Regions from separate parts of the Enterobacter sp. fkY84-1 genome, predicted to be linked through region 1. Evidence: predicted binding sites of a transcription regulator. Region 1 holds the regulator's gene; the other holds the start of a gene.
What was found. The regulator LexA, encoded in region 1, represses DNA repair genes until DNA is damaged. The targets are predictions, from matches to a motif close to TNCTGTATGTACATACAGNA.

Region 1 (14,723 bases):
CAGCTCTTTGGCTAACGCCTTGAGCGAGCGGGAAATTTCGGCGATCTCCAGCGTACGGTTGTCGGAGAGCGACGGGACGCGCATCAGCTGAAGGTAGTCGATCATGATAAGGCCGATACCGCCGTGTTCGCGGGCGATACGACGCGCGCGGGAACGGACTTCCGTCGGCGTCAGGCCGGAGGAGTCATCAATATAGATGTTACGTTTTTCCAGCAGAATGCCCATGGTGCCGGAGATGCGCGCCCAGTCCTCATCGTCGAGCTGACCGGTACGGATGCGGGTCTGGTCCACGCGCGACAGCGATGCCAGAGAACGCATCATGATCTGCTCGGAGGGCATCTCAAGGCTGAAAATCAGTACCGGCTTATCCTGCAACATCGCCGCATTTTCGACGAGGTTCATCGCAAATGTCGTTTTACCCATCGACGGACGCGCGGCGACGATAATCAAATCCGACGGCTGCAGACCGGCGGTTTTTTTGTTGAGATCGTCATAACCGGTGTTCACCCCGGTCACACCGTCGTGCGGCTGCTGGAACAGCTGTTCGATACGGGCGACGGTGGCGTCGAGGACATCGGCGATGTTTTTGGGGCCTTCGTCTTTGTTGGCACGGCTTTCGGCGATTTTGAAGACGCGGGACTCGGCAAGATCGAGCAGGTCTTCACTGGTGCGACCCTGCGGATCAAAACCGGCTTCGGCGATCTCATTCGCCACCGAGATCATCTCGCGGACAACGGCACGTTCACGCACGATGTCGGCATAAGCGCTGATGTTTGCCGCACTTGGCGTGTTTTTTGACAGTTCTGCCAGATAGGCAAACCCGCCGACGCTGTCCAGCTGTCCCTGACGCTCCAGCGATTCCGCGAGCGTGATCAGGTCAATTGGGCTACCCGACTCCTGCAGGCGCGCCATTTCGGTAAAGATATGACGGTGCGGACGGGTGTAGAAATCCTCAGACACCACGCGCTCGGCGACGTCGTCCCAGCGTTCGTTATCCAGCATTAAACCGCCCAACACCGACTGTTCCGCTTCAATCGAGTGCGGCGGGACTTTTAACCCTGCGACCTGGAAATCACGCTCGCGAGGTTCAGTCTGTTTGTTGAAGGGTTTGTTTCCTGCCATAGTGAATGGAGTTACCGAGATAAAGAGTGGGTCGAAAGATTACCACATTCTGGAGGAAGCATGGCAACACGTATTGAATTTCACAAGCATGGTGGCCCTGACGTACTCAACGCGGTGGAGTTCACCCCTGCCGCGCCTGGCGAAAACGAAGTGCAGGTTGAAAACAAAGCCATCGGCATAAACTACATCGACACCTATATTCGCGGCGGGCTCTACCCGCCTCCGTCGATGCCGAGCGGACTGGGCACCGAGGCGGCCGGCGTCGTCGTCAAAGTGGGCAGCGCGGTTAAGCATATTAAAGAAGGCGACCGCGTGGTGTACGCGCAATCTCCGCTGGGCGCTTACAGCTCCGTCCACAACGTCCCGGCGGATAAAGCCGCCCTGCTGCCCAACGCCATCTCCTTTGAGCAGGCGGCGGCCTCCTTTCTGAAAGGGTTAACCGTTTACTACCTGCTGCGCAAAACCTATGAAATTAAACCCGACGAGCAGTTCCTGTTTCATGCCGCGGCGGGTGGCGTCGGGCTCATCGCCTGTCAGTGGGCAAAAGCGCTGGGCGCAAAACTGATCGGCACCGTGGGCAATGCCCAAAAAGCCCAGCGCGCGCTGCAGGCGGGCGCCTGGCAGGTGATTAACTACCGTGAAGAGAGCATTGTCGAACGGCTGAAGGAGATCACCAGCGGCAAAAAGGTGCGCGTGGTGTATGACTCGGTAGGGAAAGATACCTGGGAAGCGTCGCTGGACTGCCTGCAGCGTCGTGGGCTGATGGTGAGCTTCGGGAATGCGTCAGGTGCTGTCACCGGCGTGAATCTCGGCATCCTGAACCAGAAAGGCTCGCTGTACGTCACGCGCCCTTCCCTGCAAGGCTACATCACCAACCGGGAAGAACTTGAGGAAGCCAGCAACGAGCTGTTCTCGCTGATCGCCAGCGGCGTCATTAAGGTGGATGTGGCAGAAGCGCAGAAATACCCGCTAGCCGACGCGCAGCGCGCGCATGAGGTGCTGGAGAGCCGGGCAACGCAGGGATCGAGCTTGTTGATTCCCTGAGCCCAAAAAAGAAATTGGGCTTCCCGTGGGAAGCCCTTTCTTTTTTTAGTTCGGCTGTATGTAGGGTACAGCGCGATGAATTCTTTAACGGCAGTCATAGTGACAGATTCGATAAGTAAATCCTATTCTGTTCTAAGCCAGGCTGCCGGAAAAGTTACAACTCTGTGACGAACCCCTCAATACCTTAGTAACGGAAGCGGTTATTGCGCTGATAAATGGGCACTTTTGGCGATTTAATCGCCCGTATCACCCATACCACCGCCACGGCCAGCAGTAACCACGGCAGCAGTTTGATCGTCAGGGCAAACAATCCGCCAATAAACATGACGACCGTCGCCACCACGATAGCCGCCAGAATGCCGAGCAGCGAAATGCCCGTTGCTAACAGCATGACAAAAAAGCCAATCACAAAAAGTAGTTCCAGCATGGTGCTCTCCCACGAGTTCCCGAATGATGCAGCAAACATTACAAGAATCATGCCAGACATAACGTGTTGTTCTTAAAGCAAAACGCCCCGCGAGAATTCGCAGGGCGTGGTGAATTTGACGAACTTTTAGCGAAAGTTATCGCTTGTCCGCCACCAGGCGCAGCGCATGTTCCAGCACCTCAATATCGGCCCCGGTTTTATGGGCATTTTCGCTCAGGTAGCGACGCCACTGACGCGCGCCCGGAATGCCCTGGAACAGCCCAAGCATATGGCGAGTGATATGGCCGAGATACGTACCGTTGCTCAGCTCGCGCTCAATGTAAGGATACATCGCACGCACCACGCCAACCGGATCGGTGTCTGCACCTTCGATGCCAAAGATTTCGCGATCGACCGTCGCCAGAATGCCCGGGTTCTGATACGCCTCGCGCCCGACCATCACCCCATCCATATGTTCAAGATGCGCTTTGGCCTCTTCCAGCGACTTGATGCCGCCGTTAATGGACATCGTCAGGTGCGGGAAGTCACGCTTCAGCTGATACACGCGCGGGTAGTCCAGCGGCGGGATCTCACGGTTCTCTTTCGGGCTCAGGCCGGAGAGCCAGGCTTTTCGCGCATGGATGATGAACATCTCGCATTCGCCCTTGCCGGAGACCGTATTGATGAAATCGCACAGGAATTCGTAGCTGTCCTGGTCGTCAATGCCGATGCGGGTTTTGACCGTCACCGGAATGGAAACGACGTCGCGCATCGCCTTGATACAGTCCGCCACCAGCTGCGCGTTCCCCATCAGGCAGGCGCCGAACATGCCGTTTTGCACGCGATCGGACGGGCAGCCAACGTTGAGGTTGATCTCGTCGTAGCCGCGCGCTTCAGCCAGCTTCGCGCACTGCGCCAGCGCGGCCGGATCGCTGCCGCCCAGCTGCAGGGCAACCGGATGCTCTTCTTCGCTATAGGCCAGATAGTCGCCCTTGCCGTGAATGATTGCGCCTGTGGTCACCATTTCGGTGTACAGCAGCGTACGGTGGGAGAGCTGGCGCAGGAAATAGCGGCAGTGTCTGTCCGTCCAGTCGAGCATCGGCGCAATGGAAAAACGGTGTGCAGGGAAAGCGGTCTGTAATTCTGACGACATGGCGAAGTTTTAAGCATCTGGTGGAAAAGGGGCGCTACTATAGCACAAAGAAAAGCCGGAGGCGCAGCGCCTCCGGTGGACTTTAGAACGTCATGCTCAGCTGAGCCCCTGCGCCCCAGGTTTCGTCTTCACCGTACAGGCCCATCAGGTCAACATGCACGGTGCTAAACGGCGCGAAACCGACACCGCCGGTAAAGACATTGCTGTCGTTACCCTTCACGTCGGCACGATAACCCGCACGCACCGCCAGCCAGCTCAGCGGCGTCACCTCGGCACCGACACCCACGTACTGCGACGTATCTTCGCTCTTGAAGCCTTTGGTTTCGGTCAGATCGCCATCGGCGGTCAGCGTCACCAGGTCGTTGTGCCAGGCAGCACCGGCGGTCACCAGCGGACGGATCTGGTAGGTGTCTTTATAGCTCACCACTTCTCCCGTACGGCCGTTGCGGATACGGATGTCTTTGGTGTCGATATCACGCGACATCAGGTTTTGTCCGCTCACGCCCACGGTCCAGTGTTCGCCGAAATCGGCCGCAATACCGGCATCCACGTTGAAGCCCGTATCGTCAGTGCGGTAGCGGCTGTCGTTCCACTTGTTACTGTCGTAATCGTAGATTGACGTGGTGTAGTTATAGACCCAGGTTTTTTGCAGTTTTGGCGTAACCCCCACGGAAACCGGGACGCCACCCAGATCGAACTGACGGGCAACAGCAACACCGTAATCGGAGACTATCGCCGCCCGGCCGGATGCCGTTGAGTTGAGGTTTTTGGTGATCTGATCCGTACCATTCAGCGCAGCGTCCAGCGCGACACCGGCAGCCACGACATTGCTTCGTTGAATACGGCGAAGGTAATCAATATCTTGCTGATCGATAGACGAGCTCACCCGGCCATGGGCATAGCCTTTCGCCATGAAGGCTACCGAAAGGACATCGTTAGGGATACTCACCGCAAGCCCTGCCCCTGCCGTTGCGCGTGCGGTTTTGCCTTTGAGATAGTCCAGCTCATCGGCCAGATCTTTGGCCGCGCCCTGGAATTGATTAATGGAACCTAATGGATTGGTGATAATTTCTCGTGGCGTGAGATTATCAACCACATCCTTGTAGTGATTAATTTTGTCGTTGATGTTATCAATCTCGTCCTGAAGATTGTCTTCATCCGTGATTTGCGCGCCAACCGAAGGCAATATGACCGTCACATCATCGTCCGGTTTTGCCTTTGCCAGCAGCGCGGGGTTGATTAACGCCCCACTGCCATAGCTTCCCGAAGCCACGCCGGTGCCACCCATTGCGTCGCTGCGTGATTCTGTCCAGGTATTGGCTGCTCCCGCCTGATTTGCCATAAACAAGGAGACAGCAATGCTAACCACCGAAAATTTAAAATTTTTTTTCACAGTATGCCCGTTATAGTCTGTTATGAAATAACCCCTGTCTGTTATCACCCAAACAGGAACGAACTATTGCTGTGAATAAGTAGTAAAAGACCCGCTATTTCTTTCCCTAAGTAAAACTCCCTTACGGCCTGTTATATTTTGTGACGGCCCTCAATATTTATAGAAGAGGAAATTATTTTTTCCCAGGTTTTCCATCATGCGGTCCAAAAAACTGCGGGGGATGATCTACCCAGCGATCTTCCCGCGTGGCGGCATACACGGGGTTGAGCGGGTAGTAGATGCGGTTGTGCTTCTTGTTGGCCTCGCCAACGACCAGGAGCCGAACCTCATCGTCCGTGTTGTTGATAAAGGTATGACAGATGCCGGTTCCGGCGGGAAAGCCTACGCTGTCGCCAGGCTCCAGTTTCCACAAGTGGCCGTTAATCCAGGCTTCAGGGTAGCCTTCGAGCACGTAAACAAACTCTTCTTCGTCGCTCTCCGCATGCGGATAGGACGTTCTGCGCCCAGGCGGCAGGCGCTCATGATGGATGCCAATACGCCCGAGCCCAAGCTTGCGAGCCAGCGGTGCGCCAATGGAAAACAGCTCATCGCTGTCGGGGTAGGTCGAGTCATCCGCGCCTTCCACGTCGCGCCAGTGTCGAATGCAGTCAGGTCTTTTCATTCTGGTTCTCCCGGTTTTCGATGGGTCAGGTATAGCACAGACTGGCGGATCTCGGTGTTTTTAGCAGAACATGATAAAGTGAAGGTTTTCCGTCCTATAACATCCGGGGTGCTACATGGATAAGTCCACAAAAGAGCTGTTAGCGCAGGCCGAAAAGCTGTGTGCGCAACGCAATGTGCGCCTGACTCCGCAGCGCCTTGAAGTATTACGTCTGATGAGCCTGCAGCAGGGTGCCATCAGCGCCTACGATCTGCTGGATCTCCTCCGCGAAAGCGAGCCGCAGGCAAAGCCGCCGACGGTCTATCGCGCGCTGGATTTCCTGCTTGAACAAGGGTTCGTGCACAAGGTGGAATCCACCAACAGCTATGTGCTATGCCATCTGTTCGATCAGCCCACCCACACATCGGCGATGTTTATCTGTGACCGCTGCGGCGTGGTGAAAGAAGAGGCTGCGGAAGGCGTGGAAGATATTATGCATACGCTGGCAGCGAAAATGGGCTTTGCCCTGCGTCATAACGTGATTGAAGCGCACGGGCTCTGTTCCGCGTGCGTGGAGGTGGAAGCCTGTCGCCATCAGGACGCGTGTCAGCACGACCACTCTATCCTGGTGAAGAAAAAGCCGCGTTAGCGTCAAAAGCAAAGGCGGCTCATGGCCGCCCTCAGGGTGTACTTCCTTGTACTTTCGGGTGTAGCCCGGTTACCAGCGGTAGTCGTTGCGTTTTTCCCAGTCGCCCACTTCTTTTTCCGCCTGGTCTTTTGCGTAGCCGTAACGCTCCTGGATTTTACCGACAAGCTGATCGCGTTTACCTTCGATAACGGTCATGTCGTCATCCGTCAGCTTACCCCACTGTTCTTTCGCTTTACCTTTGAACTGCTTCCAGTTGCCGCCGATTTCGTCTTTATTCATCATCGTGTCCTCTTCGTTAAGCGTCGGGTCGTAACGTCCGTTACGTTCTTTTCTGCTGGACGTGATAATTATTGTAGTTAAGGATTCCGTGGTTAATTTCATATTCGGAATCTTTAACCGTCACGATATATCGGAGCGCGAGGGAAACCAGGTATTGTTTTGCCAGTGCCGGTGCCAGATAAACGCCAGCGATAACCCGCGCAGCGAGAGGAAGACGGCCAGGGCCAGCCACAGGCCATGATTACCCAGCCAGGGGAGCGTCAGCAGCGTCAGGCCAAATCCGGCCGCCGCGACAGCCATACTGTTGCGCATTTCGGCTCCGCGCGTCGCCCCAATAAACATGCCGTCCAGCAGATAACACCAGACGCCAACCACCGGTAAGACGACTTGCCAGATCAGATAGTGGCTCGCCAGCTCGCGCAGCGCAGGGAGAGAGGTAAGCAATGCAACGATTTGCTCACCGAAGCAGGCGTAAACCAGACCAAAGGCCAGCGCCACCAGCCCCGACTGACGGCAGGCAGCCCGCCACACCTCCCGAAGCTGCCCGCTTTCGCGCGCGCCGTACGCCTGCCCGGAATGCGCTTCAACCGCGTAGGCAAATCCGTCCAACGCATAGGCGGTAAAGGTCAGAAGCGTCATCAATACCGCATTCACCGCAACGATTTCCGGCCCCAGTCGAGCCCCGAAAACCGTCAGCGCACCAAAGCAGAGCTGAAGAAGAAGCGAGCGCAACATGATGTCACGGTTGAGCGCCAGCAGCTTACGGATATTGCCGCGCCATGCGGTTTTGAGCAGCGCCAGGGAGATCCCGCGCATGGCCAGCACACGCCGGACCATCCACAAGCCAATGATAAAGGTCCCGTATTCGGCAATCGCCGTCGCCAGCGCCGCGCCCTGCACGTTCATATGCAGACCCATGACCAGCCAGACGTCCAGAACAATGTTGAGCAGATTACCCACCACCAGCAAAATCACGGGCGCGCGGGCGTACTGCACGCCCAGTAGCCACCCCAGCAGAACCAGGTTTGCCAGCGAGGCGGGTGCGCTGAGCCAGCGGATTTCCAGGAACCGTCGCGCCTGCGCCAGTACCGCTTCGCTGCCACCGACGATATGAAGCGCAAGATCGATCAGGGGGGCCCGCAATACAACGATTAACGCACCCGCGCCAAGCGCGAGGATCAGCGGCTGCACCAGTGCGCGCGCCAGACGCAGCGGATCTTTCGCGCCATAAGCCTGTGCGGTAAGACCGGTGGTACTCATGCGCAAAAAGAGCAGCAGCATAAACAGGAAGCTGGTTGCCGTCGCGCCAATCGCCACGCCGCCAAGATAAACCGGTGAATCAAGATGGCCTATAACGGCAGTATCAACCAGCCCCAGCAAGGGCACGGTAATATTGGAGAAAATCATCGGCAGAGCAAGACGCCACAATGCCTTATCGGATGCCGTCAGCAGTGACATGAAAGATACCGGGAGTGGGGAATGAATCAGGCTACAGCGGTGCCATAGCCTGTCAGGAAGAGATTACAGCCATTCACCGTTGCGAATCACGCCTACCGCCAGACCTTCAATAGAGAAGCTCTGTTCGCGGAGGTCGACCACAATCGGGGTGAACTCGCTGTTTTCGGGCAGCAACTGAACAGTGTTACCCTGCTTTTTCAGACGCTTAACGGTCACTTCGTCATCAATGCGTGCGACCACGACCTGGCCGTTTCGCACGTCCTGGGTTTTATGCACCGCAAGCAGATCGCCATCAAGAATGCCGATGTCTTTCATCGACATGCCGCTGACGCGCAGCAGGAAATCAGCGCTCGGTTTGAACATGCCGGGATCGACCTGGTAGTGACCTTCAATATGCTGTTGTGCCAGCAGCGGCTCACCTGCAGCAACGCGGCCTATCAGCGGAATGCCCGTCTCTTCTTCCACCAGCAGGCGGATACCACGCGACGCGCCTGACACAATCTCAATCACACCCTTACGCGCCAGCGCTTTCAGGTGTTCCTCGGCAGCATTCGGAGAACGGAAGCCCAGACGCTGCGCGATTTCCGCACGCGTGGGTGGCATACCCGTCTGGCCGATATGATCCCGAATGAGATCAAACACCTCTTGCTGCCTGGTCGTTAACGCTTTCATTCCGCCCCCTGGGTGTATATACAGTTATGCTGTGAGTATATACAGTCAAAGGCGATTTTGGAACCAAAAACTGCACAAAAAACCAGGGACTTAATTATTCCTCGAGGCTCATCGGAAATGTGACCAAAGCAGGGTGACCCAGGTGATAACGGCAGTGATAATCGCCAGCAACACGGCAGCAGAGCCCATGTCTTTTGCACGGCCAGAAAGCTCATGGAAATCGGAACCAATGCGATCAACAACGGCCTCAATAGCGCTATTAAGAATTTCCACTATCATCACCAGAAGTACGGAACCGATAAGCAGTACGCGGGTAATCGCATCAACATCAAGGAAACAGGCGACGATCACCGCGATGATTGCGGCGACGCCCTCCTGGCGAAAAGCGGCTTCGTTGACCCATGCGGCACGGAAACCTTTCCATGAATAGCCGGCGGCTTTGATGATACGCGTTAACCCAGTGGTATTATTGGCCATTAAAAGAACCTTTTTTAAAAAAGAGCGTCATTAACATGAGGCGGAGCGCGTTTCGCTACAGCCTGAAGTATGACGGGTAACAACAGAAATTTTGCGCGCTTTCTGTTATCCTTGCGCCGCAATTGCATTATTAACCAGAGGCTTTACATCGTTTATGTCCGGCTGGCCACGAATTTACTACAAATTACTTAATTTACCATTAAGCATCCTGGTAAAAAGCAAGTCTATCCCAGCAGAACCCGCGCTGGAACTGGGGCTCGATACGTCGCGCCCCATTATGTACGTTTTGCCTTATAACTCGAAGGCAGACTTACTGACGCTTCGCGCCCAGTGTCTGGCGCATGACTTACCTGACCCGCTTGAACCGCTGGAAGTTGACGGTACGCTGCTCCCGCGCTACGTCTTCATCCACGGCGGGCCGCGCGTGTTTACCTATTACACGCCGAAAGAAGAGTCCATCAAGCTGTTCCATGACTATCTCGATCTGCACCGCAGCAACCCCGATCTGGATGTGCAGATGGTGCCGGTATCGGTGATGTTTGGTCGTCGTCCGGGTCGTGAAAAAGGCGAAGAGAATCCGCCGCTGCGCATGCTTAACGGCATCCAGAAGTTCTTCGCGGTCTCCTGGCTGGGACGCGACAGCTTCGTGCGCTTCTCCCCTTCCGTTTCGCTGCGTCGCATGGCGGACGAGCACGGCACCGACAAGATCATCGCGCAAAAACTGGCGCGCGTGGCGCGTATGCACTTCGCCCGTCAGCGCCTGGCGGCCGTAGGGCCACGCCTCCCGGCGCGTCAGGACCTGTTCAACAAGCTATTGGCTTCAAAAGCGATTGCCCGCGCCGTTGAAGATGAAGCGCGCAGCAAGAAAATTTCGCATGAGAAAGCTCAGCAGAACGCCATTGCGCTGATGGAAGAGATCGCAGCGAACTTCTCTTACGAGATGATTCGCCTGTCCGATCGTATTCTCGGCTTTACCTGGAACCGCCTGTATCAGGGTATCAACGTCCATAACGCCGAGCGCGTGCGTCAGCTGGCGCACGATGGCCATGAGATTGTCTATGTCCCCTGCCACCGCAGCCACATGGACTACCTGCTCCTTTCCTACGTGCTCTATCACCAGGGGCTGGTGCCACCGCACATCGCAGCCGGTATCAACCTGAACTTCTGGCCCGCGGGCCCGATTTTCCGCCGCCTGGGCGCGTTCTTTATTCGTCGTACCTTCAAGGGCAACAAGCTCTACTCCACCGTGTTCCGCGAGTATCTGGGCGAGCTGTTCAGCCGCGGCTATTCCGTGGAGTACTTCGTGGAGGGCGGTCGTTCCCGTACCGGTCGTCTGCTCGATCCGAAGACCGGCACGCTGTCGATGACCATCCAGGCCATGCTGCGCGGAGGTACCCGTCCGATCACGCTGGTGCCTATCTACATCGGCTACGAGCACGTGATGGAAGTGGGCACGTACGCGAAAGAGCTGCGTGGCGCGACCAAAGAGAAAGAGAGCCTGCCGCAGATGCTGCGCGGCTTGAGCAAGCTGCGCAATCTCGGTCAGGGCTACGTGAACTTCGGCGAGCCGATGCCGCTGATGACCTACCTGAACCATCACGTGCCGGAGTGGCGCGAGTCCATCGATCCTATCGAAGCGGTGCGTCCGGCCTGGCTAACGCCAACGGTTAACGGCATCGCGTCCGAGCTGATGGTGCGCATTAACAACGCCGGTGCGGCTAACGCCATGAACCTCTGCTGTACGGCGCTGCTGGCTTCACGTCAGCGCTCGCTGACCCGTGAACAGCTCACGGAGCAGCTGGATTGCTATCTGGACATGATGCGTAACGTGCCGTATTCGGTTGACTCGACCGTGCCTTCTGCAACCGCCAGTGAACTTATCGATCACGCGTTGCAGATGAACAAGTTTGAAGTGGAGAAGGACACGATCGGCGACATCATCATTCTGCCGCGCGAGCAGGCGGTGCTGATGACCTACTACCGCAACAACATCACGCATATGCTGATGCTGCCGTCGCTCATGGCCGCCATTATTACCCAGCATCGTCATATCTCCCGTCAGGAGCTATTGCGCCATCTTGAGACCATCTATCCAATGCTGAAAGCGGAGCTGTTCCTGCGCTGGAGTAAGGATGAGCTGGCGACAGAACTGGATAAGATGACGGAAGAGATGCGTCGCCAGGGGCTGATTACCCTGAACAACGACGAGCTGCACATCAATCCGTCACGCTCCCGCACCCTGCAGCTGCTGGCGGCCGGTGCGCGCGAAACGCTGCAGCGCTACGCCATCACGTTCTGGCTGCTGAGCGCGAACCCGTCCATCAACCGCGGTACGCTGGAGAAAGAGAGCCGGACGCTGGCCCAGCGCCTGTCCGTTCTGCACGGTATTAACGCCCCTGAATTCTTCGACAAAGCGGTCTTCAGTTCTCTGGTGCTGACGCTGCGCGATGAAGGCTTCATCAGCGATACGGGTGATGCCGAGCCGGAAGAGACGTTGAAGGTGTACCAGATGCTGGCGGAGCTGATTACCTCGGACGTGCGCTTGACGATTGAGAGCGCCACGCAGGGTGAGTAACACAATGCCGGGTTATGGCCCGGCCTGATGCCCTGGATAATAAAAAGGCCCGGTAAGCGCTGACGCTACCGGGCCTTATTTTTAGCCTTGTTAAATCACCGCATTTAGCTGAGCAGCGTAAAGGCAATCATCCCGACAATTGCACCCGTCGTGCCGAGGATAGTTTCCATCAGCGTCCAGGTTTTCAGGGTTTGCGCTTCGGTGGCGCCGGTAAACTTACCGAACAGCCAGAAGCCGGCGTCGTTAACGTGAGAGACCACAATCGAACCGCCCGCGATACAGATAGAGAGCGCGGCCATCTGGGCACCGGAGTAGTTCAGCTGTTCAATCACCGGCATCACCAGACCCACGGCGGTTAAACACGCCACGGTGGCGGAACCCTGGATGATACGTACCGCCGCAGCCAGCACAAAGCAGGTGACCGCAATCGGCAGGCCCATCCCGGTCAGCGCTTCGCCCAGAGCCGGGCCCACGCCGGAATCCACCAGCACCTGCTTGAACACGCCGCCTGCACCGATCACCAGCAGGATAATCCCCGCAGGCTGCAGCGCCGCACCGCAGATCTCCATCACCCGGTCTTTTGGCATCCCCTGACGCATCGCCAGGCCGTAAATCGCCACCAGGCACGCCACCAGGATCGCCGTGAACGGATGACCAATGAACTCAAACCATTCGTAGGCGGTAGAACCGACCGGCACAAAGCGCGCGGCGATGGTTTTCAGGCCCACCAGCACTAGCGGCAGCAGGATCAGCGACAGGCTGAAGCCGAAGGATGGCATTTTGCCCTCGCCCAGGTGCGGCTCGGTAATGTCGTCCGGAATGTGCAGCTCAACGTAACGGCTGATGAAGTTGCCCCACAGCGGACCGGCGATAATCATCCCCGGGATTGCCGCGCACAGGCCAATCAGGATCATCCAGCCAAAGTCGGCGTGCATCTGGGAGGCCAGCAGCATCGGGGCAGGCCCCGGCAGCAGAAACGCTGCGGCTGCCGCCACGCCCGCAAACAGCGGAATGACCAGCTTCACGAGGTTAGTACCGGTATGGCGCGCCATGGAGAAGGCGACGCTTATCAGCAGCACAACGGCCACTTCGAAGAACAGCGGCAGCGCGCAAATCAGACCGGCCAGACCAATCGCGTAATGCGCACGACTGTGGCCGAAGGATTTCAGCATCTTAACGGCAATCTGGTCGACCGCGCCCGTCTCGTGCAAAATCTTGCCAAACATCGCGCCCAGCGCGACCACAATCGCCAGGAAGCCCAGCGTACCGCCCATCCCTTTTTCCATTGTCGCGGCGATCTTGTCGAGCGGCATACCGGAAAAGAGACCTGCACCAATAGAAACCACCATCAAAGCAACAAAGGCGTGCATGCGCGCCTTCATCACTAAAAACAGCAGCAGCAATACCGAACCCACTGCTGTCAAAACTAGCGTTAATGTACTCAAAACTTACTGCCTTTTATTAATGACCTCGATGGTGCTGGCAACAACACCCTCCAGTGACTGATCGATATCAACCACTAAGACGTCTTTCTCGTCTTCACCCGGCTCCTGCAGCGCTTCGAACTGCGTTACCAGCATCTGGGTTTTGAAGAAGTGACCTTTGCGCGCCTTCAGGCGGCTTTCAATCACCTCGAAATCTCCTTTCAGGTAGATGAAAGAGAGGTTTGGGTTGCCGTCGCGCAGCAGGTCGCGGTAGGTTTTTTTCAGCGCGGAGCAGACGATCAGGGAGACTTTGTTAGTGCGCTGCATCGCGAACGCGGCGTCATTCAGCGCCTGCAACCACGGTTTGCGGTCGTCATCGTTCAGCGGTTCGCCGGAGGCCATTTTCATGATGTTGCTGCGCGGATGGAGGAAGTCGCCATCAAGAAACGCAGCCTGGAGTTGATGCGCCACTTCGCTGGCCACGGCTGATTTCCCGCTACCGGAAACGCCCATCAGGACGTAGACGTGGTGATCGTGATTAGTCGTGCTCAAAGGGTGTCCCTCAGTCAATTGTTACGGGTAACAGTTATCGGTAACATTGTCCTGCTGGGGCAAAAGAGAAGCAATATCCAAACGTGCGCGAAGTGAATAAGTGTGAGCTACTTCAAATTTGTCAGTTCAAATAGATCCACCCGGTGACAAGGTGAAACCTAAATCTAACATTTTCGGGGTCACCGTCTCGCCACGAATGCGCGCCAGCAGGCGTTCTGCGCCAATGCGGCCCATACGTTCACGCGGCGTCAGGACGCTCGCCAGACGCGGCTCCATCACCTGACCGATGTCATGGCCGTGGAAACCGGCGATCGCCATATCATCAGGGATCTTCAGCCCCAGACGCTGGCACTCAAACGCTGCGCCGACCGCGAGGTCATCGTTGGTACAGAAAATACCGTCCAGTTGCGGATACTCGCGTCGCGCCTGACGCATCAGCTCAATACCCGACGTATAGGAAGAGGACTGCTCCACCATCACGCTGTACGGGGTTAAGTTCGCGTCGAGCATCGCCTGCTCGTATCCCTTCTGTTTGATGATAGTACGTTCATCAAGACGCGCACCCAGATAGGCGATATGACGATGCCCGCGGGCGATAATGGCCGCCGTCATCTGGCGCGCCGCTTCGAAGTTATCAAAGCCGACGGCGATGTCGAGGCACGGCGACTGGCTGTCCATCAGCTCCACGACCGGAATACCGGCCACTTCAATCATTTTGAGCGTGCGGGCAGTGTGGGTTCGTTCGGTTAAAATCAGGCCGTCAATGTTCCAGGAAAGCATCGATTCAAGACGTTCCTCTTCGAGTTCCGGCTTGTACCCGTAGTGGGCGAGCATGGTCTGGTAGCCAAACGCATCGGTGACGCTTTCAATTCCACGTAA
Region 2 (14,723 bases), 1.1 Mb from region 1:
GGAGAGCACGCGGCAGATCTGGCAGGACAAGTTTGGCCTGCGCATCCTCGAAGGCTATGGCGTGACCGAGTGTGCGCCCGTGGTCTCGATTAACGTGCCGATGGCGGCGAAACCGGGAACGGTTGGCCGCATTCTGCCGGGGATGGACGCGCGTCTGCTGGCGGTGCCGGGCATAGAGGACGGCGGCCGCCTGCAGCTGAAAGGGCCAAACGTGATGAACGGGTATCTGCGCGTGGAAAATCCAGGCGTGCTGGAAGCGCCGACGGCGGAGAACGTCAACGGCGAGGTTGAAACCGGCTGGTACGACACCGGTGATATTGTCCGCTTTGATGAACAAGGCTTTGTACAGATCCAGGGACGCGCGAAACGCTTCGCCAAAATTGCCGGCGAAATGGTCTCTCTGGAAATGGTGGAGCAGCTGGCGACGGCCGTGTCCGCCGAGAAGATGCACGCCACCGTCGTGAAGAGCGATGCCAGCAAAGGTGAGGCGCTGGTACTGTTTACGACCGACAGTGAGCTTAAGCGCGACAGATTACTGAGCTATGCACGCGAACACGGTATTCCTGAACTGGCCGTGCCGCGCGATATTCGCTACCTGAAACAGCTCCCGGTGCTGGGCAGCGGGAAGCCCGATTTCGTGACCCTGAAAGGCATGGTTGAAGAGGCGGAACAGCAAAATGCGTGAGTCAGTACACACTAACACATCCCTCAGGTCGAAAGGCATGATGGCCGTCATCGCCGCGCAGTTTCTCTCTGCGTTCGGTGATAACGCGCTGCTGTTTGCCACGCTGGCGCTGCTGAAAGCCGAGTTTTACCCCGACTGGAGTCAGCCGATCCTGCAGATGGTGTTTGTGGGCGCTTACATTATCTTTGCTCCGTTTGTGGGACAGGTGGCGGACAGCTTCCCGAAAGGCCGGGTGATGATGTTCGCCAACGGCCTCAAGCTGCTGGGGGCGGCCAGCATTTGCTTTGGCTTCAATCCGTTTATTGGCTATACGCTGGTGGGCATTGGGGCCGCCGCTTACTCGCCGGCGAAGTACGGCATCCTCGGAGAGCTGACCACGGGGGATAAGCTGGTGAAAGCCAATGGTCTGATGGAGTCATCCACTATTGCCGCTATCCTGATTGGCTCCGTTGCGGGCGGCGTGCTGGCCGACTGGCATGTGTTGGCGGCACTGGGCGTGTGTGCAGTGGTGTATGGCGGGGCGGTCGTGGCGAACCTGTTTATTCCGAAGCTGCCGGTGGCTCGCCCGGGCCAGTCCTGGCGAGTTAAACCAATGACCGGCAGCTTCTTTAATGCCTGCCGCGTGCTGTGGCGTAACGGTGAAACGCGTTTCTCCCTGATGGGGACCAGTATGTTCTGGGGCGCGGGCGTTACGCTGCGCTTCCTGCTGGTCCTGTGGGTGCCGGTGGCGCTGGGCATTACGGACAACGCGACGCCAACCTATCTTAATGCGATGGTGGCCATTGGCATTGTTGTGGGGGCAGGTGCGGCAGCGAAGCTGGTGACGCTTGAGACGGTTGCACGCTGCATGCCCGCCGGGATCCTGATTGGCGTGGTGGTGCTTATCTTCTCGCTGCAGCATGCGTTATTGCCTGCGTATGTCCTCCTGATCCTGATTGGTATTCTGGGGGGCTTCTTCGTGGTGCCGCTGAACGCGTTACTGCAGGAACGGGGCAAGCAAACCGTCGGGGCGGGGAATGCCATCGCGGTACAAAACCTGGGTGAAAACCTGGCGATGCTGTTAATGCTGGGACTCTACTCGCTGGCGGTAAAAGTGGGTGTGCCGGTGGTGGGGATTGGCGTCGGGTTTGGCGGGCTGTTTGCGATTGCGATTGCGGGCTTGTGGATGTGGCAACGTCGCCGTTGATATATAGCCGGGTGGCGGCTTCGCCTTACCCGGCCTGGGTTTGCGCACCTGCAGGCCCGGTAAGCGTAGCGCCACCGGGCAAAAGTATCAGGCTACGGTGCAGGATAAGTATAAACCTGATGCACCGCTTCAATCTCCGCTAGCACCTCTTCACTCAGGTTCAGATGGAAACTCTCAATATTGGTTTTCAGCTGTTCCATCGTGGTTGCACCCAGCAGGGTACTGGCAACAAACGGCTGACGACGCACGAAGGCCAGCGCCATCTGCGCAGGGTCAAGACCGTGACGCTTCGCGATATCCACATAGGCGGCAACGGCTTTCTGCGTCTGCTCGCCGCTGTAGCGGGTAAAGCGGCTAAAGAGGGTATTACGCGCACCGGCCGGTTTCGCACCGTTCAGGTATTTCCCCGTCAGCGTGCCGAAGCCGAGACAGGAATAGGCGAGCAGCTCCACCTCTTCATACTGCGTCACTTCGGCCAGACCCACTTCATAGCTGCGGTTAAGCAGGCTGTACGGGTTCTGGATAGTCACGATACGCGGCAGATCGTGCTTATCCGCCAGGTGCAGATAGCGCATGACCCCAAAGGCCGTTTCGTTAGACACGCCAATGTAGCGGATTTTTCCCGCACGCTGGCATTCGGTCAGCGCTTCCAGCGTTTCCAGCAGCGTCACGGTGGGGGCGCTCTCATTCCAGCTGTAGCCGAGCTTACCAAAGCAGTTGGTAGGCCGCTGCGGCCAGTGCACCTGGTAGAGGTCGAGATAGTCGGTTTGCAGGCGCTTGAGGCTGGCGTCCAGCGCGGCGCGGATATTTTTGCGATCGAGGATCTGGTTCGGGCGGATCCCGGTATCGTTGTTGCGCGCGGGGCCACTGACTTTGGAGGCAATTACCAGCTTTTCACGGTTGCCGCGTTTTGCCAGCCAGTTACCGACGTAGGTTTCGGTAAGTCCCTGCGTCTCAGGACGTGGCGGAACAGGGTACATCTCTGCGACATCAATCAGGTTAATGCCCTGGCTGACGGCGTAATCGAGTTGTGCATGGGCATCGGCTTCGCTGTTTTGTTCACCAAATGTCATCGTGCCCAACCCCAGTTGGCTAATTTCCAGAGCGCTGTGGGGGATACGGTGATAATGCATAGCCGGCTTCCTCAATAGACTTAAAGACCGCGTCAGGCCGTGCCCGACAAAGGAATATAAACATGGCAGAGGGGAAGCAAAAGGGGAAGAAAAAAATCAAAAAGGCCAGCAAGCGACTGACCTCTCTCTGTTTATCGCTCGATAATTTGCGAGACTTCGTCGCGATTGATCTGCATTTTATTGCCTTCCTGGTCGCGGTAGCTGACCAGACCGGTATCATCGTCGACTTCGGGTTTGCCGTCGGTCAGGATCATTCGACCATCTTTTGTCGCCATGACGTAATCGCTGCTACAGCCCGATACAGCAAACGCTAAACCGACTGCTGACACTAACACTGCCCATTTTTTCATCGTTATCGTCCTCATCTGGCTTGTATCAAATCATCATCTAGTATTAACCCGATATGGCGACTTGAGGAAGCGGTAAAATCTTAAAAAGCAGTCGATTATGTTCGAGAGCTCTCAAAATAAGTAAAAAACTATGTTTTCAACAGGAAATGACGTGCGAGTAGTGCACCGGTGAAATTCTTTTTGAGATAAAAACCGCGCGGCAACGTCAGGATAGGCTCGCCCTGCGCGCCGATTGCCTCGGTAAGTGCTTTACTGTTGGCCGCTTTCGGACGCAGCTGTAATACTTCTCCGTGTCGGGCGGTGATACGCTCTACCTGCCCAAGCACAATCATGTCCATCAGCTCCTCCCAGTCCAGACGCAGCTGATGCTCCTCATCCTCGTCAGGGCTCCAGAGCAGCGGCGCGCCGACGCGTCGGTCGGCCAGGGGGATCTGACGCTCACCCTCAACCGGTACCCACAATACGCGCTTCAGCTTGTGGCGAACGTGGCTGGTTTCCCAGGTTACACCGGTATTGCCGGTTAATGGCGCAACGCAGACGAAGGTGGTCTCAAGCGGCTTGCCCTGGCGGTCTACAGGAATGGTTTTTAACTCCACGCCAAGGGCTGCAAAATCCTGCTCGGGTTTGCTCCCTGCGCTGGCACCCAGCCACAGCTCCAGCAGCATACCGATCCAGCCTTTATCCCGCTTCAGATCCTTTGGGATCGGAAGCCCGGCCATTGCCGCCAGCTCGCCAAGCGAAAAGCCAGCCAGACGCTGTGCCTGCAGTAGCAACTGGCTCTCGCTGGACGGTGGTGAGAGCAAGGGTGTAAGCGGGTGCATGACGGTAACCTTTTGATTAAAAAATAAACGAAGAAATTGTCCCCTGTGGATAGAGTTTAACTATTTCTGTACCAATATGACATCTCTATGATTTATAGGATTTTTTATTGGTTTGAAATCGTTCCGCCTGGGTGAGAAAACCGGTTGTTCAAATCTGGTCACTGACAATGAACAGGATCTTACACCATGTTATCCACAGAAAAATGGGATAACTGGGCATAACCCTGACTACTGTTTCCATTTACAGCCTTGACGTGCGATGAAAATCGAATTTTCAAACAAATTGTGACTAACTTATTGGCACAATCTGTGGATAAAACCGACGCTGTTCGATCTTTCATCAGTGCGACGATCCCTGATGTGACGATCGTCACGCTAATCAGTTTTTTGTTTATCTCAATGCGTATAACCATATGAAAATAATCATATTAATGGAGTGGGGTATAAAAGGACGTTTTGTGGTACTTGAGGTTGTTCATCGGTAATCAGACACTTCTTCACAACTATATCCACAGAAAAGGTGAATAAAATTCCCTTTGCTGTCTCACATCTGTTTATAACTCCGCACATATTTGTGAGTTATTCAATTGTTATTAGGTTGCAGGCCTGTAAGAGAGTGGTTTACCGCCTCCCTGTAGTGTGAAACAATCATTCATATATAAGGTTTAGTTTGGGGTAGTCCGGTGATTGATGACGATGGCTACCGCCCAAACGTAGGAATAGTAATTTGTAATCGTCAGGGCCAGGTGATGTGGGCCCGTCGATATGGTCAGCACTCCTGGCAGTTCCCGCAAGGCGGGATCAATCCTGGAGAGTCCCCAGAACAAGCGATGTACCGGGAGCTTTTTGAAGAGGTCGGTTTGAGCCGAAAAGATGTTCGCATCCTGGCTTCGACCCGCAACTGGTTGCGTTACAAGTTACCGAAACGTTTGGTGCGTTGGGACACAAAGCCGGTTTGTATCGGCCAGAAACAGAAGTGGTTTCTGTTGCAGTTGGTGGGCAACGATTCAGACATCAATATGCAAACCAGCAGTACGCCGGAGTTCGATGGCTGGCGCTGGGTGAGCTATTGGTATCCTGTTCGTCAGGTCGTGTCATTTAAGCGCGATGTTTACCGTAGGGTGATGAAAGAATTTGCAAGTGTGGTGATGCAGCTTCAGGAGATCCCGCCTAAGCCGCAGAGCGCACCTGCCTGGCGACGTAAAAGAGGTTAAGCTACGCAAATCATGCTCACCCGCTTGCGAGAAATAGTCGAGAAGGTGGCCAGCGCGCCGCGTCTGAACGAGGCGCTGAATATTCTGGTCACCGACATCTGTCTTGCGATGGAGACCGAGGTCTGTTCGGTGTATCTGGCCGACCACGATCGGCGCTGCTATTACCTGATGGCGACCCGTGGTTTGAAAAAACCGCGTGGACGTACCGTAACGCTCGCATTTGATGAGGGTATCGTGGGTCTGGTTGGGCGACTGGCTGAACCCATTAACCTTGCTGACGCGCAAAAACACCCCAGCTTTAAATACATTCCTTCCGTAAAAGAAGAGCGCTTCCGCGCTTTCCTTGGCGTGCCGATTATCCAGCGTCGCCAGCTTCTCGGCGTGCTGGTTGTCCAGCAGCGTGAGCTACGTCAGTACGACGAAAGCGAGGAGTCATTCCTCGTCACGCTGGCCACGCAGATGGCGGCGATCCTCTCCCAGTCTCAGCTTGCCGCGCTCTTTGGCCAGTATCGCCATACGCGCATTCGTGCCCTTCCGGCCTCACCAGGCGTGGCGATTGCTGAAGGCTGGATGGATGCCACGCTGCCGCTCATGGAGCAGGTTTATGAAGCCTCAACGCTTGATGAAGCGCTGGAGCGCGAGCGTCTTACCGCCGCGCTGGAAGAGGCCGCGAATGAATTTCGTCGCTACAGCAAGCGCTTTGCCGCAGGCGCGCAAAAAGAGACGGCGGCCATCTTTGACCTCTATTCGCACCTGCTTTCCGATGCGCGCCTGCGTCGTGAGCTTTTTGCGGAAGTGGATAAAGGCTCGGTCGCGGAGTGGGCGGTTAAGAAGGTCATCGAAAAATTTGCCGATCAATTTGCGGCACTGACCGACGGTTACCTGAAAGAGCGCGCAGGCGATCTGCGCGCCCTGGGGCAGCGCCTGCTGTTCCATCTTGATGACACCATTCAGGGGCCTAACGCCTGGCCAAAACGGTTTGTTCTGGTCGCCGATGAACTCTCAGCAACGACGCTGGCTGAACTGCCGCAGGACAGGCTGGCCGGTGTGGTGGTGCGCGATGGTGCCGCCAACTCGCACGCCGCCATTATGGTGCGCGCGCTGGGTATCCCTACCGTTATGGGGGCGGACATTCAGCCGTCGGTGCTTCATCGCCGTACGCTGGTGGTCGACGGCTATCGCGGTGAGCTACTGGTCGATCCTGAGCCAGTTCTGCTCCAGGAATACCAGCGTCTTATCAGCGAAGAGAATGAATTAAGCAAGCTGGCGGAAGATGACGTTAACCTGCCCGCCCAGCTTAAGAGCGGTGAGCGGATCAAAGTCATGCTCAACGCCGGTTTAAGTCCTGAGCATGAAGAGAAGCTGGGCAGCCGCATCGACGGCATTGGCCTGTACCGCACTGAAATCCCTTTCATGCTGCAAAGCGGTTTCCCCTCTGAAGAGGAGCAGGTGGCGCAGTATCAGGGCATGCTGCAAATGTTTAACGACAAACCTGTCACCCTGCGAACCCTGGACGTCGGGGCGGATAAACAGCTGCCCTATATGCCGATCAGCGAAGAGAACCCCTGCCTTGGCTGGCGTGGGATCCGCATTACGCTCGACCAGCCTGAGATCTTCCTGATCCAGGTGCGCGCGATGCTCCGCGCCAACGCGGCGACGGGCAATCTCAGCATCCTGCTGCCGATGGTCACCAGCATCGACGAGATCGACGAAGCGCGTCGGTTGATCGAACGTGCAGGCCGTGAAGTGGAAGAGATGATCGGTTATGCGATTCCGAAACCGCGGATCGGCGTCATGCTTGAAGTGCCGTCTATGGTCTTTATGCTGCCGCAGCTGGCGAACCGGGTTGATTTTATCTCTGTCGGCACGAACGACCTGACGCAATATATTCTGGCCGTAGACCGTAACAACACCCGCGTCGCCAGTATCTATGACAGCCTGCATCCGGCGATCATTCGCGCCTTAGCGATGATTGCCCGTGAAGCGGAGCAGTACGGCATTGATTTACGCCTGTGCGGTGAAATGGCCGGGGACTCCATGTGCGTTGCAATCCTGATTGGTCTGGGGTACCGCCATCTGTCAATGAACGGTCGCGCTGTTGCCCGCGTGAAGTATCTGTTGCGGCATATTGACATCAATGATGCCCGCGAACTGGCAGAACGTAGCCTTGAGGCGCAGCTGGCTGCTGAGGTTCGCCACCAGGTCGCGGCGTTTATGGAACGACGCGGTATGGGCGGTCTGATCCGCGGCGGCCGCTAAAGCCTTTCTCCCTCTCCCTGTGGGAGAGGGCACCAGCGCGCATAAAACCCTATACACATCTTTTACATCTCGGGCGCATCCTCCGCGCCCGCCTTGTGCTATGATTCGCAACTTTGGAGCCTCTGCTTACGGCAGAATCGCATTTCTACCGCTGTCCACTTTCAGCGGAATAACAACATCTTGTGGTGACAGATGAACAGTGGTTATCTGCATTTTCCGGAATTTGATCCGGTCATTTTCTCAGTAGGACCTGTTTCGCTTCACTGGTACGGTCTGATGTACCTGGTGGGCTTCATTTTTGCCATGTGGCTCGCTGGCCGTCGCGCCAGCCGTCCTGGCAGCGGCTGGACTAAAAACGAAGTTGAAAACCTGCTGTATGCGGGCTTCCTCGGCGTGTTCCTCGGTGGCCGTATTGGGTATGTGCTGTTCTATAACTTCCCGGTATTCCTGAACGATCCCCTCTATCTGTTCCGCGTCTGGGACGGCGGCATGTCCTTCCACGGCGGCCTGATTGGGGTGATCCTGGTGATGGTGATTTTTGCCAAACGCACCAAACGCAACTTCTTCCAGGTGTCAGATTTCATCGCACCGCTGATCCCGTTTGGTCTCGGGGCAGGCCGTCTGGGCAACTTCATCAACGGTGAGCTGTGGGGGCGTGTCGACCCGAGCGTTTCCTTTACCATGCTGTTCCCGGGCTCGCGCGCGGAAGACATGGCGCTGCTGCCGTCGCATCCTGAGTGGCAGTCCATTTTCGATACCTACGGCGTGCTGCCGCGCCATATGTCTCAGCTGTACGAGCTGGCGCTGGAAGGCGTGGTGCTGTTTATCATCCTCAACCTGTTTATCCGCAAACCGCGCCCGATGGGGGCTGTCTCCGGCCTGTTCCTGATCGGCTACGGTGCATTCCGTATTATCGTCGAATTCTTCCGCCAGCCTGACGCACAGTTTACCGGCGAGTGGGTACAGTACATCAGCATGGGGCAGATCCTCTCCATTCCGATGATCGTCGCGGGTGCCATTATGATGATTTGGGCGTATCGTCGTCGTCCACAGCAACAACTTTCCTGAGGAACCATGAAACAGTATCTTGAACTGATGAAAAAAGTGCTCGATGAGGGCACGCCGAAAAACGACCGCACCGGTACCGGTACGCTCTCCATTTTTGGCCACCAGATGCGCTTCAACCTGCAAGAAGGCTTCCCGCTGGTGACGACAAAGCGCTGCCACGTGCGCTCGATCATTCATGAACTGCTCTGGTTCCTGCAAGGCGATACTAACGTTGCGTATCTGCACGAAAATAACGTCTCCATCTGGGACGAATGGGCAGACGAGAACGGTAACCTGGGCCCCGTTTATGGCAAGCAGTGGCGCGCATGGCCAACGCCTGATGGCCGCCATATTGACCAGATCACCACCGTGATGAACCAGCTGAAAAACGATCCGGACTCGCGCCGCATCATCGTTTCCGCCTGGAACGTCGGCGAGCTGGATAAAATGGCGCTGGCGCCGTGCCACGCGTTCTTCCAGTTCTATGTCGCTGACGGCAAGCTCTCCTGCCAGCTCTACCAGCGCTCCTGTGACGTGTTCCTCGGCCTGCCGTTTAACATTGCCAGCTATGCGCTGTTAGTTCATATGATGGCGCAGCAGTGCGACCTGGAAGTGGGTGATTTCGTCTGGACCGGTGGGGATACCCATCTCTACAGCAACCATATGGAACAGACGCATCTCCAGCTTACCCGCGAACCGCGTGCGCTGCCGAAGCTGATTATCAAACGCAAACCGGCATCCATCTTCGACTACCGCTTTGAAGATTTCGAGATTGAGGGCTACGACCCCCATCCGGGCATCAAAGCGCCTGTCGCTATCTGATGCGGTAAAGCCTGACACAACCGGTGCTGTTTAGCGCCGGTTTTTTTTCGCCTTTCTCCCGTTTCCCGAAGCGCTATCCAGAAGGCGTGCAACGCGCTGCAACCCTCCCAATTCTGCGGATGACGCCTCGTAAAACGATAATCCGATGCTCGTCATGTTCACGGCGCTTCGCCACACTCCCGGTATGAAAAAAGAGAACGGTTTTACGCTTATCGAATCGCTGGTCGCTGTTTCGCTTGTCGTTATCCTCAGCGCTTCAGGTCTGTACGGCTGGGACAGCTGGCAACGGCATCAGCGGCTGTGGCAAACCGCCAGTCAGGTGCGAGATTACCTGCTGTTTCTGCGCAACCATGCCAACCGCCACAACCGCGACCATCAAATTACCCGTCAGCGGGTTGGCGACAGGGACTGTCTGGTGAGCTCTGCCATGCAGGGCTGTGAGAAGGACAGTCCCTTTGTGCTGCTCCCCCTCTGGCCTGAGGTCGCGATCGGCGAGGTCACGCCGTCGCTGGGGTTCTATGGATTACGGGATACGGCATGGGCAGGGCGGATACGCGTTCAAAGTCGTGCCGGAGACTGGCTGATTATCGTTTCAGACGGAGGGCGCATCAGGATGTGTAAGGTCTCCGAGGGAGGACAATGTCGATGAGACAGGGCGGCTTTTCGCTTACCGAAGTGCTGATTGCTACGGCCATCAGCAGCCTGTTATTGATAAGTGCATCGCGCTTTTTACCCGGATTGCAGCGGGCGGTATTACTGCAATCTGCCCAGCGAGAGCTGGAAGAAGAGGTCTGGCAACGCCTGTTCGCCCTCGGCAAACAGCTTCAGCGTGCGGGGTACTGCGCGGGAAATTGCCAGGGACAGGCGCTGACGATCGGCAGGCAGGGGCGCTGCATCATTGCGCGGTGGGATGCCAACAGTAACGGCTACTGGGATAGCAGCGCATCAGAAAATGACAGCACCGGTTTTCGTCTGGAATCGGGGGCGCTGGAAACCCTGCGTGGCGCGACGTCGTGTGAAGGAAAAGGGTGGGAAAAGCTCACGGACCCGGACAGGCTTACGATAGCACACTTTGTGGTGAGGAGAGTCGAACATGCCGGTTTTGCGCCAGAGCTGAATATCGAACTGGCCGCGAGGCGTAAAGATGAAAAAGGGGAACCCTGGCAGGCGTTGTATACGGTCACGGGGTACAACCTGTGAATCGTCAACGCGGCATATCTTCGCTGGCGCTGGTTCTGCTTTTACTGGTGCTCGGTACTTTGATTCTGACGGGACTCAATCAGCAGGTCATAACGTTCAGTGCGCTCGTTGGCGGTGAGAGCCGCTCGCTTCAGCAGCAGGCGACGGTTCAGTCCGCGCTTGAGTGGGGACGTATTCAGCCCTGGGCGTCAGCGCCACCAGTCCAGTGCAAAACGACATCGACATGGCGGGTGTGTTTGCGTCAGCTGAGCGAGGCGCGGGTACTGCTGATAGCCGGCGGCAACGACCTGCTGCTCTGGCGCAGGGGAGAGATCGTCGACGGGATAGTGCGCTTTTCGCCTCACGGCTGGAGCGATTTTTGCCCCCTTAAGGAGAGTGCGTTATGTCAACTGCCGTGAGCAGAGAAAAAGGGTTTAGCATGGTTGAGGTCCTGCTGGCGATGATGCTGCTGGTGGTGGTCGTGACGGCACTGTCGGGGTATCACCGGGCGCTGGCGGCGCGGTTCACCGTGTTTAATCAGTATCGCCAGCTCTGGCACCATGCCTGGAACCAGTCTCAGCTCTCAACAAATGTTCTCCCGGCAGGCTGGCAGGCCAGTCGGGGGCAGACAACGCTCGCAGGATGTGTCAGCATCACGGTTACACTTATTTCTCCTCTGGGTCGGCGCGGTGAGTTAACGCGTCTGCATTGCCCGGTTAGCCAGTAGTCGGGAGCGTCTATGTTAAGGGTCTACCACTCAAATCGTCTGGATGTGCTGGAAGCACTGATGGAGTTTATCGTTGAGCGCGAGCGGCTTGACGATCCTTTTGAGCCTGAAATGGTGCTGGTGCAGAGCACCGGTATGGCGCAGTGGCTGCAAATGTCGCTTTCCCGCAAGTTTGGTATTGCCGCGAATATTGATTTCCCGCTGCCTGCGAGCTTCATCTGGGAGATGTTTGTCCGCGTGTTGCCGGATATCCCGGAGCAGAGCGCCTTCAACAAGCAGGCCATGAGCTGGAAGCTGATGGCGCTGCTGCCGGAAATGCTGCAGCACGATGAATTTGCCATGCTGCGCCACTACCTCAATGACGATACCGACAAGCGCAAGCTGTTCCAGCTGGCATCGCGCACTGCCGATCTCTACGACCAATACCTTGTTTACCGCTCTGACTGGTTAATTCGTTGGGAAGCGGGCGAGTTGGTTGAAGGCCTGCCGGAGGCGCAAATATGGCAGGCCCCGCTGTGGAAAGCGCTGGTGGAGCATACTGAGAGACTGGGCCAGCCTAAGTGGCACCGTGCCAATCTCTACGATCGGTTTATTTCGATACTTGAAAATGGGTCGGAACGCCCGGCCCGACTGCCGTCACGCGTTTTTATCTGCGGGATATCCGCATTACCCCCTGTCTATCTGAAGGCGCTGAATGCGCTGGGTAAACATATTGATATTCATATTTTGTTTACCAACCCTTGCCGACAGTATTGGGGGGATATTCTCGACGAACGCTGGCTTGCACGGCTGGTAACCCGCCAACGAAAACGCCTTTTTGAAGAACGATCCATCCCGCTGTTTAAAGACGGTTCGACTGCCGGGCAGCTTTTCGATGAAGACGGTATCCAGAACCTGCCCAATCCGCTGCTTGCCTCGTGGGGGAAGCTGGGGCGTGACTACATTCACATGCTTTCAGACATCACTTCCTCAGGTGAAGGTGATGTGGATGCCTTTGTTGAGATCGCCCCGGACTGCCTGCTGCATAATATTCAGTTAGATATTCTGGATCTGGAAAACCGCGCCGTCATGGGCGTGACGGCGAACGAGTTCGAACGCAGCGACAATAAGCGAAAACTCGATCCTGACGATCGCAGCGTCACGATCCACGTTTGCCACAGCCCGCAGCGTGAGGTCGAAGTGCTTCACGACCAGCTGCTGGCGATGCTGCAGGAGGATCCCGATCTGACGCCACGCGATATCGTGGTGATGGTGGCGGATATCGACACCTACAGTCCCTTTATTCAGGCCGTCTTTGGCAGCGCGACGGGGGAACGGTACCTGCCTTATGCGATTTCTGACCGTCGTGCCCGCCAGTCGCATCCGGTATTGCAGGCGTTTATCACTCTGCTTTCACTGCCGGATAGCCGGTTTATCTCCGAAGATGTCCTGGCGTTGCTGGATGTTCCCGTGCTGGCCGCACGCTTCAACATTAATGAAGAGGGTCTGCGCTACCTTCGTCAGTGGGTGAACGAGTCTGGCGTGCGCTGGGGGATCGATGACGATAACGTTCAGGAGTTCGAGCTTCCCGCAACCGGACAGCACACCTGGCGATTTGGCCTGACGCGTATGCTGTTGGGCTACGCCATGGAAAGCAGCCAGGGCGAGTGGAATGAGGTGCTGCCTTACGATGAGTCCAGCGGGTTAATTGCTGAACTGGTGGGGCATTTAGCATCGCTATTAATGCAGCTTAATCGCTGGCGATATGCGCTGTTGCAGCCGCGTCCACTTGAAGAATGGCTCCCGGTCTGCAGGGCGTTACTCAATGATTTCTTCCTGCCGGACAATGACACCGAAGCGGCGATGGCGCTCATTGAAACCCAGTGGCAGGCCATCATCGACGAAGGCGTGAATTCCCACTACCACGAGGCCATCCCGCTGTCGCTGTTGCGTGATGAGCTGACGCAGCGGCTTGACCAGGAGCGAATCAGCCAGCGTTTCCTGGCGGGGCCTGTCAATATCTGCACCCTGATGCCCATGCGTTCTATCCCGTTCAGGGTGGTCTGCCTGCTTGGCATGAACGACGGTGTGTATCCGCGCGCGCTGCCGCCGCTGGGGTTCGACTTAATGAGCGCAAACCCAAAACGGGGCGATCGTAGCCGCCGCGATGATGACCGCTACCTCTTCCTTGAAGCGCTCATTTCTGCTCAGAGCAAGCTCTATATCAGCTATATCGGCCGTTCTATTCAGGACAACAGCGAGCGTTTCCCCTCCGTACTGGTGCAGGAGCTGGTGGACTATATCGGCCAGAGCCACTACCTGCCGGGAGATGAAGAGCGCAACTGTGATGAAAGCGAGCAGAGGGTGAAAGCCCATATCACCTGTTTCCACAGCCGCATGCCGTTTGACCCGGTGAACTATATTGCCGGCGAGCGCCAGAGCTACGCCCTTGAGTGGTTGCCGGCGGCGAAAAAGGAAGGGAATGCGCATACCGATTTCATTCAGGAACTTGCCCCGCGCCCTATCGACACCCTGACCTTCGAGCAGCTTCAGCGGTTTTGGGCGCATCCGGTGCGCGCCTTCTTCCAGCAGCGACTGCAGGTCAACTTCCGCTCTGAAGAGAGTGAAATTCCTGATGCAGAACCGTTTACGCTGGAAGGTCTGGAGCGCTACCAGTTAAACCTGCAGCTGCTGAATGCGCTGGTTGAAGAGGAAGATGCGGACAAACTTTACCGTCGCTACCGTGCTGCGGGTCAGTTGCCCTACGGAGCGTTCGGGGAGATCGTCTGGGAGGCGCAGTGCCAGGAGATGACCGCTCTGGCAGAGCGCGTAAGAGCGTGCCGACAGCCGGGGAAAAGTATTGAAATTGATCTCAACTGCAACGGGGTACAGCTCACGGGCTGGTTAACCCAGGTACAGCCGGATGGGCTGCTGCGCTGGCGGCCCTCAATGCTAAGCGTTTCGCAAGGATTGCAACTCTGGCTGGAACATCTTGTCTACAGTGCGGGTGGGCATAAAGGCGAAAGCCGAATTTTCGTGCGCAAAGAGGGCGAATGGCGCTTCCCGCCGATGGAAGCCGAGCAGGCGTTAGGTTATCTGTCTTTGTACATTGAAGGCTACCGTCAGGGAATGAACAAACCGCTCCTGTTACTACCGGAAAGTGGCGGCGCCTGGATAAAAGCCTGTTATGACGCGCAGAATGATGCGATGTTAACGGATGAGGCTTCGCTCCAGAAAGCGCGCAGTAAGTTTATGCAGGCCTATGAAGGAAACATGATGGTGCGGGGTGAAGGTGAGGATGTCTGGTATCAGCGTTTGTGG

Region 2: mutH (DNA mismatch repair endonuclease MutH) is a predicted target of LexA. The motif match lies at 4,405-4,424, and genes of this name have one in related genera.

The regions. Positions count from the first base shown of each region.
Region 1 covers NZ_CP169393.1:304,171-318,893, reverse strand. Annotated here, with positions in the region: gene dnaB (replicative DNA helicase) at 1-1,122, opposite strand, end outside; gene ACEPLT_RS01450 (quinone oxidoreductase) at 1,183-2,166, shown strand; gene pspG (envelope stress response protein PspG) at 2,351-2,593, opposite strand; gene dusA (tRNA dihydrouridine(20/20a) synthase DusA) at 2,730-3,725, opposite strand; gene ACEPLT_RS01435 (conjugal transfer protein TraF) at 3,808-5,118, opposite strand; gene ACEPLT_RS01430 (cupin domain-containing protein) at 5,291-5,779, opposite strand; gene zur (zinc uptake transcriptional repressor Zur) at 5,895-6,407, shown strand; gene ACEPLT_RS01420 (CsbD family protein) at 6,477-6,686, opposite strand; gene dinF (MATE family efflux transporter DinF) at 6,807-8,144, opposite strand; gene lexA (transcriptional repressor LexA) at 8,208-8,816, opposite strand; gene ACEPLT_RS01405 (diacylglycerol kinase) at 8,925-9,293, opposite strand; gene plsB (glycerol-3-phosphate 1-O-acyltransferase PlsB) at 9,448-11,868, shown strand; gene gntU (gluconate transporter) at 11,973-13,313, opposite strand; gene gntK (gluconokinase) at 13,317-13,844, opposite strand; gene gntR (gluconate operon transcriptional repressor GntR) at 13,971-14,723, opposite strand, start outside.
Region 2 covers NZ_CP169393.1:3,839,146-3,853,868, reverse strand. Annotated here, with positions in the region: gene aas (bifunctional acyl-ACP--phospholipid O-acyltransferase/long-chain-fatty-acid--ACP ligase) at 1-685, shown strand, start outside; gene lplT (lysophospholipid transporter LplT) at 678-1,871, shown strand; gene ACEPLT_RS18350 (NADP(H)-dependent aldo-keto reductase) at 1,964-3,004, opposite strand; gene ACEPLT_RS18345 (YgdI/YgdR family lipoprotein) at 3,136-3,354, opposite strand; gene mutH (DNA mismatch repair endonuclease MutH) at 3,483-4,175, opposite strand; gene rppH (RNA pyrophosphohydrolase) at 4,859-5,389, shown strand; gene ptsP (phosphoenolpyruvate--protein phosphotransferase) at 5,402-7,648, shown strand; gene lgt (prolipoprotein diacylglyceryl transferase) at 7,841-8,716, shown strand; gene thyA (thymidylate synthase) at 8,723-9,517, shown strand; gene ACEPLT_RS18315 (prepilin peptidase-dependent protein) at 9,702-10,166, shown strand; gene ACEPLT_RS18310 (prepilin peptidase-dependent protein) at 10,157-10,717, shown strand; gene ACEPLT_RS18305 (DUF2509 family protein) at 10,714-11,115, shown strand; gene ACEPLT_RS18300 (prepilin-type N-terminal cleavage/methylation domain-containing protein) at 11,100-11,423, shown strand; gene recC (exodeoxyribonuclease V subunit gamma) at 11,436-14,723, shown strand, end outside.